3 regions of the Methylobacterium ajmalii genome follow, and region 1 is predicted to be linked to each of the others. Evidence: riboswitches for the same ligand, from Rfam matches in the RefSeq annotation. Region 1 holds a riboswitch; each other region holds the start of a gene.
What was found. A riboswitch is a leader RNA that binds a small molecule or an ion and turns the genes downstream of it on or off. The one in region 1 is predicted to bind thiamine pyrophosphate.
Positions count from the first base shown of each region.

Region 2: it holds a riboswitch for thiamine pyrophosphate, as region 1 does, so the genes downstream of both, V3T34_RS12675 (LuxE/PaaK family acyltransferase) here and thiO (glycine oxidase ThiO) in region 1, are expected to answer to the same signal.
Region 3: it holds a riboswitch for thiamine pyrophosphate, as region 1 does, so the genes downstream of both, thiC (phosphomethylpyrimidine synthase ThiC) here and thiO (glycine oxidase ThiO) in region 1, are expected to answer to the same signal.

Region 1 is NZ_JAZFXT010000066.1:127-5,165, reverse strand. Features, by position in the region: gene rpoD (RNA polymerase sigma factor RpoD) at 1-886, shown strand, start outside; gene V3T34_RS26965 (DUF2798 domain-containing protein) at 948-1,199, opposite strand; gene V3T34_RS26960 (adenylate/guanylate cyclase domain-containing protein) at 1,463-2,710, shown strand; TPP riboswitch at 2,794-2,927, shown strand; gene thiO (glycine oxidase ThiO) at 2,992-4,197, shown strand; gene thiS (sulfur carrier protein ThiS) at 4,194-4,406, shown strand; gene V3T34_RS26945 (GIY-YIG nuclease family protein) at 4,658-5,038, shown strand.
Region 2 is NZ_JAZFXT010000026.1:214,756-219,794, forward strand. Features, by position in the region: gene V3T34_RS12660 (ABC transporter permease) at 1-19, opposite strand, end outside; gene V3T34_RS12665 (ABC transporter ATP-binding protein) at 16-807, opposite strand; gene V3T34_RS12670 (acyl-CoA reductase) at 797-2,254, opposite strand; gene V3T34_RS12675 (LuxE/PaaK family acyltransferase) at 2,266-3,342, opposite strand; TPP riboswitch at 3,461-3,559, opposite strand; gene V3T34_RS12680 (TetR/AcrR family transcriptional regulator) at 3,609-4,211, opposite strand; gene V3T34_RS12685 (RidA family protein) at 4,307-4,717, shown strand; gene V3T34_RS12690 (GntR family transcriptional regulator) at 4,683-5,039, opposite strand, start outside.
Region 3 is NZ_JAZFXT010000023.1:172,826-177,864, forward strand. Features, by position in the region: gene V3T34_RS09735 (hypothetical protein) at 1-257, opposite strand, end outside; gene V3T34_RS09740 (acyltransferase family protein) at 556-1,695, opposite strand; gene V3T34_RS09745 (HNH endonuclease family protein) at 1,825-2,199, opposite strand; TPP riboswitch at 2,388-2,499, shown strand; gene thiC (phosphomethylpyrimidine synthase ThiC) at 2,558-4,462, shown strand.

The DNA.
Region 1 (5,039 bases):
CAAGCTCGGCGGCAAGGGCTGGAAGAACTTCACCGAGCGCGGCGCGGTCAACATCCTGACGCTGCGCGAGCAGATCATCTCGCTCGCCTCTGAGACCGGCCTGGAGATCCAGGAATACCGGAAGATCGTCCACATGGTCCAGAAGGGCGAGCGCGAAGCCCGCCAGGCCAAGAAGGAGATGATCGAGGCGAACCTGCGACTGGTGATCTCGATCGCCAAGAAGTACACCAACCGCGGCCTGCAGTTCCTGGACCTGATCCAGGAGGGCAACATCGGCCTGATGAAGGCGGTCGACAAGTTCGAGTACCGCCGCGGCTACAAGTTCTCGACCTACGCGACCTGGTGGATCCGGCAGGCGATCACCCGCTCGATCGCCGACCAGGCCCGCACGATTCGCATCCCGGTGCACATGATCGAGACGATCAACAAGATCGTCCGGACGTCGCGCCAGATGCTGCACGAGATCGGCCGCGAGCCGACCCCGGAGGAGCTGGCCGAGAAGCTGGCGATGCCGCTGGAGAAGGTCCGCAAGGTCCTTAAGATCGCCAAGGAGCCGATCTCGCTCGAGACCCCGATCGGCGACGAGGAGGATTCCCACCTCGGCGACTTCATCGAGGACAAGAACGTCGTCCTGCCGATCGACGCGGCGATCCAGTCGAACTTGCGCGAGACCACCACCCGGGTGCTCGCCTCGCTCACCCCCCGCGAGGAGCGCGTGCTGCGCATGCGCTTCGGCATCGGCATGAACACCGACCACACCCTCGAGGAGGTCGGCCAGCAGTTCTCGGTGACCCGCGAGCGTATCCGCCAGATCGAGGCCAAGGCCCTGCGCAAGCTCAAGCACCCGAGCCGGTCGCGCAAGCTGCGCAGCTTCCTCGACAACTGAGCCCCGACATCCGCACGGACCGAGAAGGCCCGGGAGGCAGCCGCCTCCCGGGCCTTCTCCGTTACAGCGGCGCCACGATCCGCGCCACGGCGCGGCGCACCAGCGGCAGGACGAGCAGCAGGGTCGGGAAGGCGACGAGCCAGGAGAGGCCCCAGGCGCGGGGCCAGTGCCACAGCGCGTCGGGCGTGGGCCCGAGGCTGAGCAGGGTGGCGATGCCCGAGACGACGCAGGTCATCAGGATCGAGAGCAGGAAGGCGGTCACCAGCGGCGCGGTACGGGCCGGAAGGCGGCGCGGAACGATGAGGGAGGGCATGACGCGTCTTTCGAAGCGGATGGATCCGCCCGGAGCGAGGCGACGCGGCCCGCCCGGTGGAACCACCCAGGGAGCGCGTTGCTTGACGTGAGACGCTTACGGCCGGGCGGGATGGTGTCCCGGGGGCGTCCCGATCGCTACCAGATTCGGTTCCCACCGCCAAGGTTCCGTCCGGCCCGACCGTGCCGGAACGGTCGGCCGGCCCATTCGATCGCCTCCTCGCAAGCCTTGCCGTTCCGTACGGCGAAGCCCATGTCAGAGCCATGCACGACCAGCCTCGCCTCAACTCCGTTCCGACGCCCACGGCCGCGGCGGACGGGTCGGAGGCGAGCGACATTCCGATCGGCCTGTTTCGCGAATGCGTGGCCTTGCGCGACTGGCTGCTCAGCGAGGGCGCGCGGCTGCCGGAATCCGGCGATCTCCTGGCCGGCATGGCCGAGCGGCTGAACAACCTCGGCGTGCCGGTCGACCGGGCGACCACCGCCATCGACGCCCTGCACTCCGACTATTCCGGCGTCGGCCGGTTCTGGACTCGGGAGGACGGCGTCAGCTTCCGCCTCTTTCCCCACGGCGAGGCGACCGAGAAGGCGCTCTCGCGCAGCCCGTTCGCGCATGTCTACGCCACCGGGCAGTGGCTGATCCTCGATCTGCGCCAGACGCCGGACGACCGGTTCAGCATCGTCCCGGAGCTGAAGGCGGCGGGCTACACCCACTACATCACCGTGCCGCTGTTCTTCACCAACGGCACCAAGAACGGCGTCACCTTCGCGACGCGCGACCCCAGCGGCTTTCGCGACGACGACCTCGCCATCCTGCGCTTCATCGTGCCGACCCTGTCGGCCGTGATGGAGATGCGCGGCCTCAACGCCCGGCTCGACCACGTGCTGCGGGTCTATGTCGGCGACGGGCCGCACCAGGCGATCCTCGCCGGCTTCATCCGCCGCGGCCAGGTCGAGCGGATCCGCTCGGCGATCCTGTTCGCCGACATGCGCGGCTACACCCACCTCACCGACGCGCTCACGCCCGAGGCCTCGGTGGAATTGCTCAACACCTATTTCGACTGCCTAGTGCCGCCGATCGAGAGCGAGGGCGGCGAGGTCTTGAAATACATGGGCGACGGGCTGCTCGCGATCTTCCGCGAGAGCGGCGACGACCTCGGCGGCGCGGCGCAGGGCGCGCTCTCGGCCGCGCAGGCCGCGTTGCGGCGCGTCGAGGAGGCCAACCGCGCCGCGCGCTTTCCCACCCGCATCGAGATCGGCATCGCGCTCCATCACGGCGAGGCGGCCTACGGCAATGTCGGCTCCGGCGCCCGGCTCGATTTCACCGTGATCGGCCGCGACGTGAATCTGGCGAGCCGGCTCGCCAAGCTCAACAAGATCCTGTCCGAGCCGCTCCTGATGTCGAAGCCCTTCGTCGACTTCCTGTGGGGCGATCCCGAGTTGCTCGGCACCCACCCCCTCGACGGCATCGCCGAGGAGATGGCGATCTACCGGCCCGGCAAGGGTTGCTGATTCGAGGGCTACCGATTTCGCGCCGTCGGGCACGGCGGGCGGTCGCAGGCGGTTGACGAACCGGCTCCCGCTCGCCAAATTCCGGCCGTTCCAGGGAGATCCCCGGCAAGGGGCTGAGACACCGCTGGACTGCAGGCCCTTCGGCCTCGGTCGGCGCGGAAATCCTTCGAACCTGATCCGGCTCATACCGGCGTAGGGATTGGACAGGCCGTCTCAGGCCCCGCGCATCATCCGGCCACCGGGCGCTGTCCAACTCTCTTCGGGCCACCGTGGAGACGAGGGTGCACGCGACCAGGGCGCAGACGATCGGACGGCGGAGCGGGCCGGCCACCTCCGAAGGAACCGACCGCCTGCCGGAGCGCGCCGACGTCGCGGTGATCGGCGCCGGGCTGATCGGCCTCTCGGTCGCCTGGCGGCTGGTGCGCGCCGGCCTCGCCGTCGCGGTGGTCGAGCGCGGCACGGCCGGGGACGGGGCGAGCCTTGCCGCCACCGGCATGCTGGCGGCCGCCGCCGAGCACGAGCCCGGCGGCGAGGGCCTGTCGCCGCTCTGCGTCGAGAGCCAGCGCCTCTGGCACCCGTTTCGCGACGAGCTGGAGGCCGAATCCGGCCTCGCCATCGATTACCGCCGCGAGGGCACGCTCGTGATCGCGCTCGGCCGCGACGAGGTCGAGCGCCTGCGCTTCCGCCACGAGCTGCAGCGGCGCGACGGCCTCGCCGCCGAGTGGCTGTCGGGCCCGGCGGTGCGCGCCCGCGAGCCGGGCCTGCGCCCCACCGTCACCGCCGGCCTCTTCTGCCCCGACGACCACCAGGTCGATCCCGCCCGGGTGATGGCGGCCCTGCGCCGAGCGCTGCGGGCGGCCGGCGGGCGGCTCGTCGAGGAGACGACCGTCACGGCGCTCACCCGCGAGGGCGGGCGGATCACCGGCATCGAGACCTCGGCCGGCGCGCTACGGGCCGGTACCACGGTGCTGGCCTCCGGCGCCTGGGCCGGGGAGGGGGGGCTGATCCCCGATCTCGCCCTGCCGGTGCGCCCGCTCAAGGGCCAGTCGATGGCGCTGCAGATGACGCCGCGCAGCGGTCACCTCTCCCACGTCGTCTGGACCGAGCAGGTCCACATGGCCCCGAAGGCCGACGGCACGCTGATCGTCGGCGCCACCGTGGAGGAGACCGGCTTCGACCCCCACCTCACCGCCGGCGGGCTCTACGCGCTGCTGGAGGGCGCCCGCCGGGCGCTTCCGGGCGTCGAGGAGATGCGGGTGGCCGGCGTCTGGAGCGGCTTTCGACCGACCTCCGACGACGACGCCCCGATCCTCGGCGAGGCGCGGCCGGGCCTCGTGCTCGCCGCCGGCCACCACCGCAACGGCTACCTGCTCGCCCCCGTCACCGCCGAGGCGGTCGCCGCCCTGATCCTGCGCGGCGAGACGCTGCCGGTCGCCGCGCCCTTCGGCCTTGCCCGCTTCACCCCGTCGTCCCGCGAGACCCCATGAAGATCCTCGTCAACGGCGAGCCCCGCGACAGCGCGGCCGCCACCCTCGACGCCCTGTGGCGCGAGGAGACCGCCGACCTCGACCTCTCCGGCCCGCAGGGTTTCGCCATCGCCCTCAACGGCGCCGTGGTGCGCCAGCGCGCCTGGGCCGAGACGCCGCTCGGCGAGGGCGACCGCGTCGAGATCGTGCGCGCCATGCAGGGCGGGTAGTGGTTGTGAGATCGTTCGATGGGGTCGCGCAGCATCGCGGACGCTTTTTCCTTCCCCACCCTCGACATCATCCTGAGGTGTCAGTCCATCAGAGATGGACTGACCTCGAAGGAGGGCTACAGGGATCGCAGCGGCTTCTGGAGCCCTCCTTCGAGGCTCAGTGATCTCCGATCGCCCGCACCTCAGGATGAGGTTAGGGGTTGGAGATCAGGTGTCCGTTGCTATGAATCAGAAGGCGGAGACATATCGTCATGAATGCCTTCGTCTACATTCTTCGATGCGCCAACGGCAGCTATTACGTCGGCTCGGCACGCGGGGAGACCCTCGACAAGCGCCTCAGCGAGCACCAGACCGGCACCTATCCTGGCTACACCCGCGAGCGCCGACCCGTGACACTCGTCTATGCCGAAATGTTCGAGCGCATCACGGATGCGATCGCTATGGAGCGGCGCATCAAAGGTTGGGGTCGGGCAAAGAAGGAAGCGCTGATCCGGAGTGATTGGGATCGCCTCAAGCGTTTGGCCAGACGAAACTGCGTCCAGAACAAGCTCGATGCAGGAACGATCGATCAGAAGGACTTGCCGGAAACGCTCGACGTTGTTGGTGATTCCCATCCACCAACCTCATCCTGAG
Region 2 (5,039 bases), on a different contig from region 1:
AGACGAGGCGCGGCCTCATGCGGCGCACCCCGCGGCGGGGGAGGGGGCGTCCAGGGCGGGGGCGTCCATGGCGGCGCGCAAAGATCGGCAGGCGGCGCCGAACGCGGCGGTATAGCGGATGCCCGGGGGACGGGGCCGCGGCAAGGGGACCGCCGCCTCATGGACGAGGCGCCCGGCCGCCATCACGCCGACCCGGTCGCCGAGATACGCCGCCTCGGCGATGTCGTGGGTGACGAACAGGGCCGCGGTGCCGCGCGCCGCGCACAGGTGCAGGAGGTCGTCCTGCAATTCCTCGCGGGTGAGCGCGTCGAGCGCCGCGAAGGGCTCGTCGAGGAGCAGGAGGTCGGGCGCGCCGATCAGCGCGCGGGCCATCGCGACCCGGCTCTGCTGCCCGCCCGACAGGGTGGCGGGATGCCGGCCGGCGAGGGACCCGAGCCCCATCGTCGCCAGAAGGTCGCGTGCGGCCTTCCGGTCGGCCTCGCGGGGGCGGCGCTTGAGCGAGACCGGCAGCAGCACGTTGTCGAGGACGCTGAGCCAGTCGAGCAGGGTCGGGGCCTGGAACACGAAGCCGACCCGCGGCGCCGGCCCGCGCACGATCGTCCCGTCGACCCGCACCTGCCCCTCGTCCGGCACGATCAGCCCGGCGGCGATCTTGAGGAGCGTGGTCTTGCCGCAGCCGCTGCGGCCGAGCAGGCAATGCACCGCCCCGGGGGGAATCGCCCAGTCGACCTCGTCCACCGTGGCGGCGGCGTCGCCCGGGAAGCGGTAGCGCACGCCCGTAAGCGCGAGGGCGGCGTCACTCGGCATAGGGCGCGACATCGTCCGCCGCGGCCTCGGCGCTGGCCTCGATCTCCGTCACGGTCACGAGGTCGAGCAGGCTGAAGCGGCCGTCATGGTGCCAGCCGGCCTCCGGCGCGGTCATCCGGCCGAGCGCGGCGATGCGGGTGACCCCGGCCGCCGCGAGGTCCTCCGCGAGGGAGAACAGACGGGCGGGGGCGGCGGCGAGGCCCGCGCTCTGGAGATAGGCGCGGTGGGGCGCCACCAGGGCCGGCACCTCGGCGAGGTCGTCGACCGCCACCACCGCGACGGTGCGGTTGAGGCCGGACGGGCTCAAGGGCACGGGCGCGTCGAGATGGACGACGCTCCAGGAATCCTCCGGATCGCCGAGGAGCACGGTGCCGGCGTCGTCGAGTGCCCGCATCTCGTGGCCGCTGCGCCAGGCCGCGATGGCGGCGCCCTCGCCCGGATCGAGGTGTCTGCGCGGGTGGCGGGCGGCGAGCGCCGCGAGCGCGTGGGCGAGGTGGCGGGCGAACTCGTCCGGCGCCACCGGCCCGCCGCGCTCGACGAACAGCATCTGCGGCGCGTAGCAGCCCTGCTGCTCGTAGCGCACCACGTCCTGGGCGGCGGCCTGCGCGGCGGCGCCGGCGCGGCGGCTGTCGAGCGCCTCGCGGCCGATCATGGCAAAGCCGATGCGGTGGCCGTGCGGCAGGAACCGGGTGGAGACCGGCACCCTGGCGCGCAACGCCGCCAGGGTGGCATCGCCGCCATAAGCCATGACGCAGTCGGCGGCTTCGAGGAACGTCGCCTCGACGCCGCCCTCTCCGCCCTTCCACCAGGTCATCGCCAGGCACTCGCCGAGCTCGGGATCGGCCTCGGCGACCGCCTGCGCGAACCAGCCGGCGGTGAGCGGCTCGGCGGAGGCGAGCTTGCCGATGCTGCCGGCCTTGACCAGTAGCCCGGCGACGAGGCTCCATAGCGGTAGGGCCGGAACGTTGCCGGCCCAGACGTGCAGCAGCAGGTCGGGCCCGCGCGCCCGCGTGAACCCGCCCTTCACCGCCGGCCGGAAGCCGTCGAGCACCCCCGGATCGGAAAAGTCCTCGGCGAGGAAGCGCAGGAGCTGCGGCCGCCGGAAGGTCTTGAGGTAGCGCGTCAGGCCGAGCCGCACGGTCTCGGGATCGTAGCCGGTGACGACCGGCAGCAGCGCCTCGGCCTTGCGGCGAGAGGGGTGCGTGCGGTCGAGGAGGCAGGCGCTCGCCCGGTCGATCGCCGCGACGATGCGGGCGGTCTCCATGCCCCGCAGGGTGTCGCGGGCGCGGGCCCGGATATGGGCGCAGAGCGACCGGGCCTGGGCCTCGTCGAGCACCGGCAGGGCGACCGCGACCGTCTCGCCCCAGGCTCGGTGCACGACGACCCGCCGGCCGGCCAGCCCGGCGAACGGCCCCGGAAGGTAGCCGGCCTCCTCGACCGCGCTCATCCCCTGGTCGTTCATCCTTGCGCGGCGGCCAGGAACTCGGCCACCGCGACCGAGCAGCCGCGGGAGGCCGAGCCCTCGACCCGGCCGAGCAGCCGGAAGCCGCCCGGCACGATCACCCCGGCATCCTCGGTCAGGATCGCCGAGACCGAGTTGAAATGGGCGAGGTCGTGGTGGACCAGCACGCCGGTCTCGCCCTCGGGCAGGTCCTGGCCGGTCAGCGGATCGACGACGCGGCTGCGGATCCAGTGCGGGCCGGACTTCACCGGCGGGCAGGCCGCGTTGCCGTCGTCGTAGAACTGGGTGCTCAGCTCGGTCATGCCGTACATGTTGAGGCAGGCCTCGCGCGGCACTCCGAAGGTCCGCGAGAGTCCGTCGTAGAAGGCGTCGGGCTCGATCTCCCGCGACTGGCCCTTGAAGCCGCCGGTGTCGAACAGGAAGCTGCCGGGTGGCAGGGCGATGCGGCGGCCCTGCGCCGCGAGGGCGTCCATCACCGGCACGAAGGCGTAGGTGGCGCCAAGCAGCGCATAGGGCTCGCCCGAGGTCTCCGCCTCCGCGAGCGCCGCCAGCAGCCCGTCGAGGTCGAGCCCGCAAGGGCCGACGAAGACCGCGCTGTCCGGCGTCCCGAAACGCTCACGCGCCAGCGCCAGGTAATGGGCGAGCGACGAGTTCGGGAGTGCCGCCTCGTCGGGAAACAGGAAGCCCATGCGGATCGTGTCGCGCCCGCGCATCACCCGGGCGGCGAAGCCCTCGAGCATCGAGCGGTCGTAGACCGCGAGCGTCGGGTGGTAGCTGCGGCCGCGCCCGCTGCCGGTGGTGCCGCTCGTCATGAACACCCGCTCGGCCTCGTCGGCCGGGCAGCAGCTCAGGGTGAGGTCCTTGAACGCCTTGATCGGGACCGCCGGGATGTCGCGCCAGCGCCGGACGGCGAGCGGCGTGCGCCCGCGCGCCTGGGCGAAGCGGCGATAGGGGGCGTTGTGCGCGTACTGGTGGGCGAAGAGCCGCAGCGCCATCGCCTCGAACTCCGCCTCGTCCGCCCCCGGCCGACCGATGAAGTCGATCAGGGCCTCGACGATCTCCGCTTGCGACATCACGGCCACCTCGCGCCCCATCGTGGGCGTCGGCCGTGCCGGGCGTGAGATCCTGCGCGAAAAGACGGCTGGCGGCGGCGCCCTCGTGGCGGCGCATGGCGGCCGTGCCGGTCCCGCATCCCTCCGCCGGCATGACCCGGATCAGGTTCATAGGGTCACCGCGGCGCCCGGACGGGTCCGGGCCGGCGGAATCTCAGCCTCCTCGCGAGGCTCCCCTGGGAAGGTCGGAGAGTGGGGGGCGGTGGGGCGGGTGTCAAGGAGAGGACTCACACCCGCGCCAGCCCCTCGGCGAGGCGCCGGAAGGCGTCGAGAGCCTTGGCCAGGGTCGCCTCCGGCGCGTCCGACGCCGCGATCCAGAGGGCGGCGTGGAGCGAGGCGCCGTTGAGGAGGCGCGCCGCCGCCTCCGGATCGACGGGCGGGATCGCGCCCTCGGCGACGAGCGCCCGGATGCGGCGCGTCGTCTCGGCCAGGCAGGCATTCTGGCTCGGCCAGGTCGAGGGATCGCCCAGCACCGCCGGCCCGTCGAGGAGCACGATGCGCTGGATCTCCGGCTCCAGCGCCATCTCGATATAGGCGCGGTACTCGTCGAGGAGGCCCTGCCACGGGGTCTCCGCCCGCTCGCCGACGACGGCCAGGCGCGCCGCCATCTCGGCGTCGATCCGGTCGACGACCGCCTGAAGCAGGCCCTTCTTGTCGCCGAAATTGTGATAGAGCGCGCCGCGCGTCAGCCCGGCCGCGGCGGTCAGGTCGTCCATCGAGGACGCCGCGAAACCCTTCGTGGCGAAGGCCTGGCGGGCGGCCTGGATCAGCCTGGCCCGCGTCTCCTCCATCATCTGCGCGCGTCGTCCCGCCACCCGATCCACCTCCATCGGCATACGCCGCGTATGTAATTTGACATACGGCACGTATCCATGCTCAATCGCATACGGCCCGTATACCAAATCGTGGTCCCGAGGAGCAGTCCATGGCGCAGACCCGTTCGACCCGCGACGCGATCGTCCCGCCCGGCCGGCAGGCGCTCTACGACAAGCACCGCTACTCGGCGGCGATCCGCTCCGGCGACTTGCTGTTCGTCTCCGGCCAGGTCGGCAGCCGCGAGGACGGCTCGCCCGAGCCGGATTTCGAGGCGCAGGTCGCCCGCGCCTTCGCGCGGCTCGACGACGTGCTGGATGCGGCGGGCTGCACCTTCGACGACGTTGTCGACGTCACGACCTTCCACACCGACCCGGAGGCGCAGTTCGACGCGGTGATGCGGGTGCGCGACCGGGTGATCGGCGCGCCGCCCTACCCGAACTGGACCGCCGTCGGGGTGACGTGGCTCGCGGGCTTCGCCTTCGAGATCAAGGCGATCGCGCGGATTCCGGCGCGCGGCTGAGGCCCGGGAGGTCGGGGGCCTCGCGCATCGCCGTCCGGCCGCGCTCCAGGATGCGGACGGGGTCCCCGAAATGGGCGTCCATCTCCGCCTCGGTCTCGTCCGGGTGCCCGTCGCCGATGAAGCGGGCCAGGCGCTCGTGCTCCTCGATGAGCGCCCGGTTCTGGCGATAGCCCGCCATCATGAGCCGCAGGCACAGGCGGGTCTCGGCCTGGAGGGTGTCGTAGCTGCGGGACAGGCGCTCGCTGCGCGCCTCCTCGACGATGCGCCGGTGGTAGTGCAGGTCGAGGTCGGCGATCTCGGCCCAGTCGCCGGTGCCGAGGAG
Region 3 (5,039 bases), on a different contig from region 1:
CCGGCGAGGAGGGGATCGAGGACCAGCCAGGCGCCGGCGCCGTAGAGGCGCCGGACGAAGCCGGGCTCCTCCGAACGCGCCACCACCAGGCCGCCCGGACCGGGGCGAACGAGCCGGCCGCCGGCGGCGGCGACGATCGCAACCGTCTCGCCGATCCCGCCGCCCGGACGGCCGAGCACCGCCACCGCGTCCGAGCGCGGTGCGGCGACGACCAGGAACGGGACCAGGATCAGGAGCAGCAGACCGGCGCCGTCCATGAGGCGGCATCGCGCATCCATGAGGCTCGCCCCGTGGGTGTGAACTTGCGGGATCTTGCGGGGGAATGCCTTACGGACGGTAAAGCGTTATTTACGGATTTGCCCGGATTGGTCATCGACTTGAGTATCGGTATATCGCGAGCGGTATCAGCGTAACTGTTAGCTGGCGTGAGACCCGCTCGTCCGCGATGGTCGCACGCACCAACGAAAAACGGCGCCCCGGGGGGCGCCGTCGTGTCGGTTCGCGTGATTCGGCCGGCCGAGAGCTTGGCCGAGGGGGCGCCCGGACCGAACGCGGTCAGGCCGTCGGCGCCGGGGCGAGGCGCGGCGCCGGGCGGCCGCCATCCTCGCCGACGAGGTGGACGGCAGCCGGGCGGCGGAACAGGAAGCGGGCCGGGGTGTGGCGGACGACCCGCTCGATGGCGAGTGGGACCACTACCGCGGTCAGCGTCACCAGCAGCGCGACGAGGCCGATATCCTCGATCACGCCGCTGCGCACGAGCGCCGTGCGCAGGGCCGCCATCGGCAGGAAGAAGGCGAGGTAGATCACGATCGAGCGCTCGCCGCAGGCCCGCAGGGCCGCGGTCACCGGACCGCCGGCCCGAGTGAGGAGCGCAGCGGTTGCCACGATGGCGAGCGCGCCTGCGGCGCCGAGCATCAGGCTCACCACCGGCAGGCTCGCGAGCGTCGGGTGGGAGGTCAGCCCGGTCGGCGTGAAGACGAGGAGCGCCTCGAGCGACGCCCAGGCGGCGAGGCCGAGGAGCGCGAGGCCGGAGCGCGCCCGCACCCAGTCGGCCAGGGCGAAGATCCGGGTGGCGAACAGGTAGCCGGCGACGAAGTAGACCAGCCGGTCGCAGAACTCGTCGATCAGGGTCGAGCCGGTATGGACCGGGGCGAGCTGGAGCAGCGCCGCGCCGATCAGCAGCACCGGCCAGGGCAGCCGCCGCAGGAGCTTCACGACGACCGAGAACACCGCCAGCAGGTAGATGAACCACAGGGTCGAGTAGGGCTCGACCAAGCCGTGGGCGAGATGGGCCAGGAAGGCGCCGGGCCCGGCGCCATCGGTGATCTGGCCGTACTTCACCGCCGACTGGAGCACCATCCACAGCAGGTAGAAATACGCGAAGTGGACGATGCGCCGGTCGGCGAAGAGGCGCCAGTCGCGATCGACGACCCGGCCGACGAACAGGCCGGAGAGCAGGAAGAAGTCCGGGATCCGGAACGGTTTGGCGAACTCCACGACGTGATGCATGAAGCCCTCGCCGCCCATCGCCTCGCCGACCCCGAGGGTGGAGTGCATCATCACGACGAGGATGATGCAGATGCCCTTGGCGACGTCGACCCAGGCGAGGCGGCCAGGGGAGGCATCGATGCGCGGGCGCACCGGATCGTCCGGCCGGACCGAGAGGGCGGGTTCGGTGTTGGGACGGGCGGACATCGGGCGTCTCCGGAGGTTCGGCCGGAAGGCTGCCAGGGAGACGTAAAGATCGGATCGGGCCCGATCCCGCGAATCGCACCGAACCGCGCAAGATCGGATTCACCCTGATCGGCCGCGGCGAGCCTTCCGCTACCGAACGCTGCGCTTCGTCTCCCGCCGCGTCCGGGTCATCCGCGTCGCGGCGTGGAAGTCGTCGGGCTTCGTCCGCACCCAGGCGAGAAAGCGGGCGATCTCGGGCTCGGCCCGCAGGCTCTCGACGTCGCTCAGGCGCCGCGCCAGCTCCGCCTCGCTGTGCCGGGCATGGATCGCCGAGTGGCAGATCTGGTGCAGCTGCACGGTCTCGCCGTGGGTGCCGCCCTTCAGCTTCGGCGTCAGGTGGTGCCGGCTCTGGCGGGCGCCGGGCGGGATCGGCCGCTCGCAGAGCGGGCAGATCACCGCCGGGCGGGTGGCCGGGCCATGGGTCGAGGGGTCGTCGTCGTTCCAGCGCCGCTCTCGGCGTCCCAAGGCCTGCTCCTCTGCAAGGGCGGGTGTGAGTGATCCGTATCTGGGTCGCCGGGCGGGCGGGGTGCAAGGCCGCGCGGGCGACGGCACGGGAGAACCGATGCCGCAGCGTCCCGGACACCAGGCCGTCCCTCCCGGCCGCACCCCTCGGACCGGCGATTGACAAACCTCGCACCTGGCGGGAGATTGATCCCGTTACCGAGGGGAGCCCCGCCAACGGGGGCTGAGACTGGACGAGCGCGCGTCCTGACCCTTGAACCTGATCCGGTTCGTACCGGCGGAGGGACGGGAACCTGCCATGACCGACGTGACCCGTGCGTCCTCGCGCCTCGAGGCCGGATCGTCTCCCAGGGAGAGATCCATGAACGCACCGATCCCCGCCCACACTCTTCCTCCCGAAGATCTTCCCAAGGATCTTCCGAAGACCGTCACCACGGGGCCGGTCACCGGCTCGGTGAAGGCCTATGCGGCCCCGCGCGAGCGCCCCGACCTGCGCGTGCCCTACCGCGAGATCGCGCTGACGGACCCGGGCGAGGCCCCGGTGCGGGTCTACGATCCCTCCGGCCCCTATACCGAGACCGACGCGCGCATCGATCTCTCCGCCGGGCTGCCCGAGATCCGCGCCGGCTGGCTCGCCGCCCGCGGCTACGGGGCGGTGGCGCCCCGGGCGGTCAAGCCGGAGGATAACGGCTTCGTGGCCGAGGACCGGCTGGTGGCGCCGTGCCCGGCCACCCGCACCGTGCGGCGCGGGGCGCCCGGCCAGCTCGTCACGCAGTACGAGTTCGCCCGGGCCGGGATCGTCACCGAGGAGATGATCTACGTCGCCCACCGCGAAAACCTGTGCCGCGAGGCGATGCTGGCCCAGGCCGAAGGCAAGATCGCCGACGGCGAAAGCTTCGGGGCCGCGATCCCGCCCTTCATCACCCCCGAGTTCGTGCGCGACGAGGTGGCGCGCGGGCGGGCGATCATCCCGGCCAACATCAACCACACCGAGGTCGAGCCGATGGCGATCGGCCGCAACTTCCTCGTCAAGATCAACGCCAATATCGGCAACTCGGCGGTGACCTCCTCGGCCGCCGAGGAGGTCGAGAAGATGGTGTGGGCGATCCGCTGGGGCGCCGACACGGTCATGGACCTCTCGACGGGCCGCAACATCCACAACATCCGCGGCTGGATCCTGCGCAACGCTCCCGTGCCGATCGGCACGGTACCGATCTACCAGGCGCTGGAGAAGGTCGGCGGCGATCCGCTCAAGCTCGACTGGGAGGTGTTCAAGGACACCCTGATCGAGCAGGCCGAACAGGGGGTGGACTACTTCACCATCCATGCCGGCGTGCGCCTCGCCCACGTCCCGCTCACCGCGCGGCGCGTGACCGGCATCGTCTCGCGCGGCGGCTCGATCATGGCGCGCTGGTGCCTGGCCGGGCACCGGGAATCCTTTCTCTACGAGCGTTTCGAGGAGATCTGCGACATCTGTCGAGCGTACGACGTGTCGTTCTCGCTCGGCGACGGCCTGCGCCCGGGCTCGATCGCGGATGCCAACGACGCGGCGCAGTTCGCCGAACTGGAGACGCTCGGCGAGCTCACCAAGGTCGCCTGGGGCAAGGGCTGCCAGGTGATGATCGAGGGCCCCGGCCACGTCCCGATGCACAAGATCAAGGTCAACATGGACAAGCAGCTCGCTGAATGCGGCGAGGCGCCGTTCTACACGCTCGGCCCGCTGACCACCGACGTGGCGCCGGGCTACGACCACATCACCTCCGGGATCGGCGCGGCGATGATCGGCTGGTTCGGCACCGCGATGCTCTGCTACGTGACGCCCAAGGAGCATCTCGGCCTGCCAAACCGCGACGACGTGAAGACCGGCGTCGTCACCTACAAGATCGCGGCGCATGCCGCCGACCTCGCCAAGGGCCACCCGGCCGCGCAGATCCGGGACGACGCCCTGTCGCGGGCCCGGTTCGACTTCCGCTGGGAGGACCAGTTCAACCTCTCGCTGGATCCCGACACCGCCCGGGCCTACCACGACGAGACCCTGCCGAAGGACGCCCACAAGGTCGCGCATTTCTGCTCGATGTGCGGCCCGAAATTCTGCTCGATGAAGATCACCCAGGACCTGCGCGCCGACGTGCTGGCGATGGAGGCGGCGAGCGCCGTGGTCGGCGAGGCCACACCGCTCGACGAAGCGGCCCGCGCGGCCGGCATGGCCCAAAAATCGGCGGAATTCTTGGGCGAGGGCGGGAGACTCTACGTCGACGCCGGATGAGCGCGACCCCCGCGCCCCCGACCGGTCGGGGGCGCGGGGATCGATCCGGGCGCCGGCGCGCGGCGCAAGGACCCACGAATGCTGATGCAGGCCCAGAAGGCCCCGCCGGAACCGGCCCGGCCCGCTCCCGCACGATCGCGCCCGGGCTCGATCGTGCGCCGCCTCGTCGTCTTCGCCCTCGGCCTGGCGGTGCCGATCCTGATCTTCGGCGGCGTGGTGCTGTGGCAGTTCGCCGGGGCGGCGAGGGCGCGCCTCGAGGCGGATGCCCTGGGCCGGGCCCGGATGGAGGCGGCGGCGGTCGACCGCGAGGTCGCGAGCCTGATCGCCACGCTGGAGGCGCTGAGCCTTTCGAACGCGCTCCAGCGCGGCGACGTGACGGCGTTCCGCGACCAGATGCAGGAACTGGCGCGGCGCAGCGGCCTCTCGGCGACCCTGCGCGATCCCGACGGGCGGCGGCTGATCGACATCGGCCCCGAGCCGATGCCGGAACGCCTCGACGGGGCGGACGCCCAGGCCCTCGCCGGCCGGCCGGCGGTCTCGGGCGTGGTCGACGGGCGTTTCCGGGTGACGGTGCCGG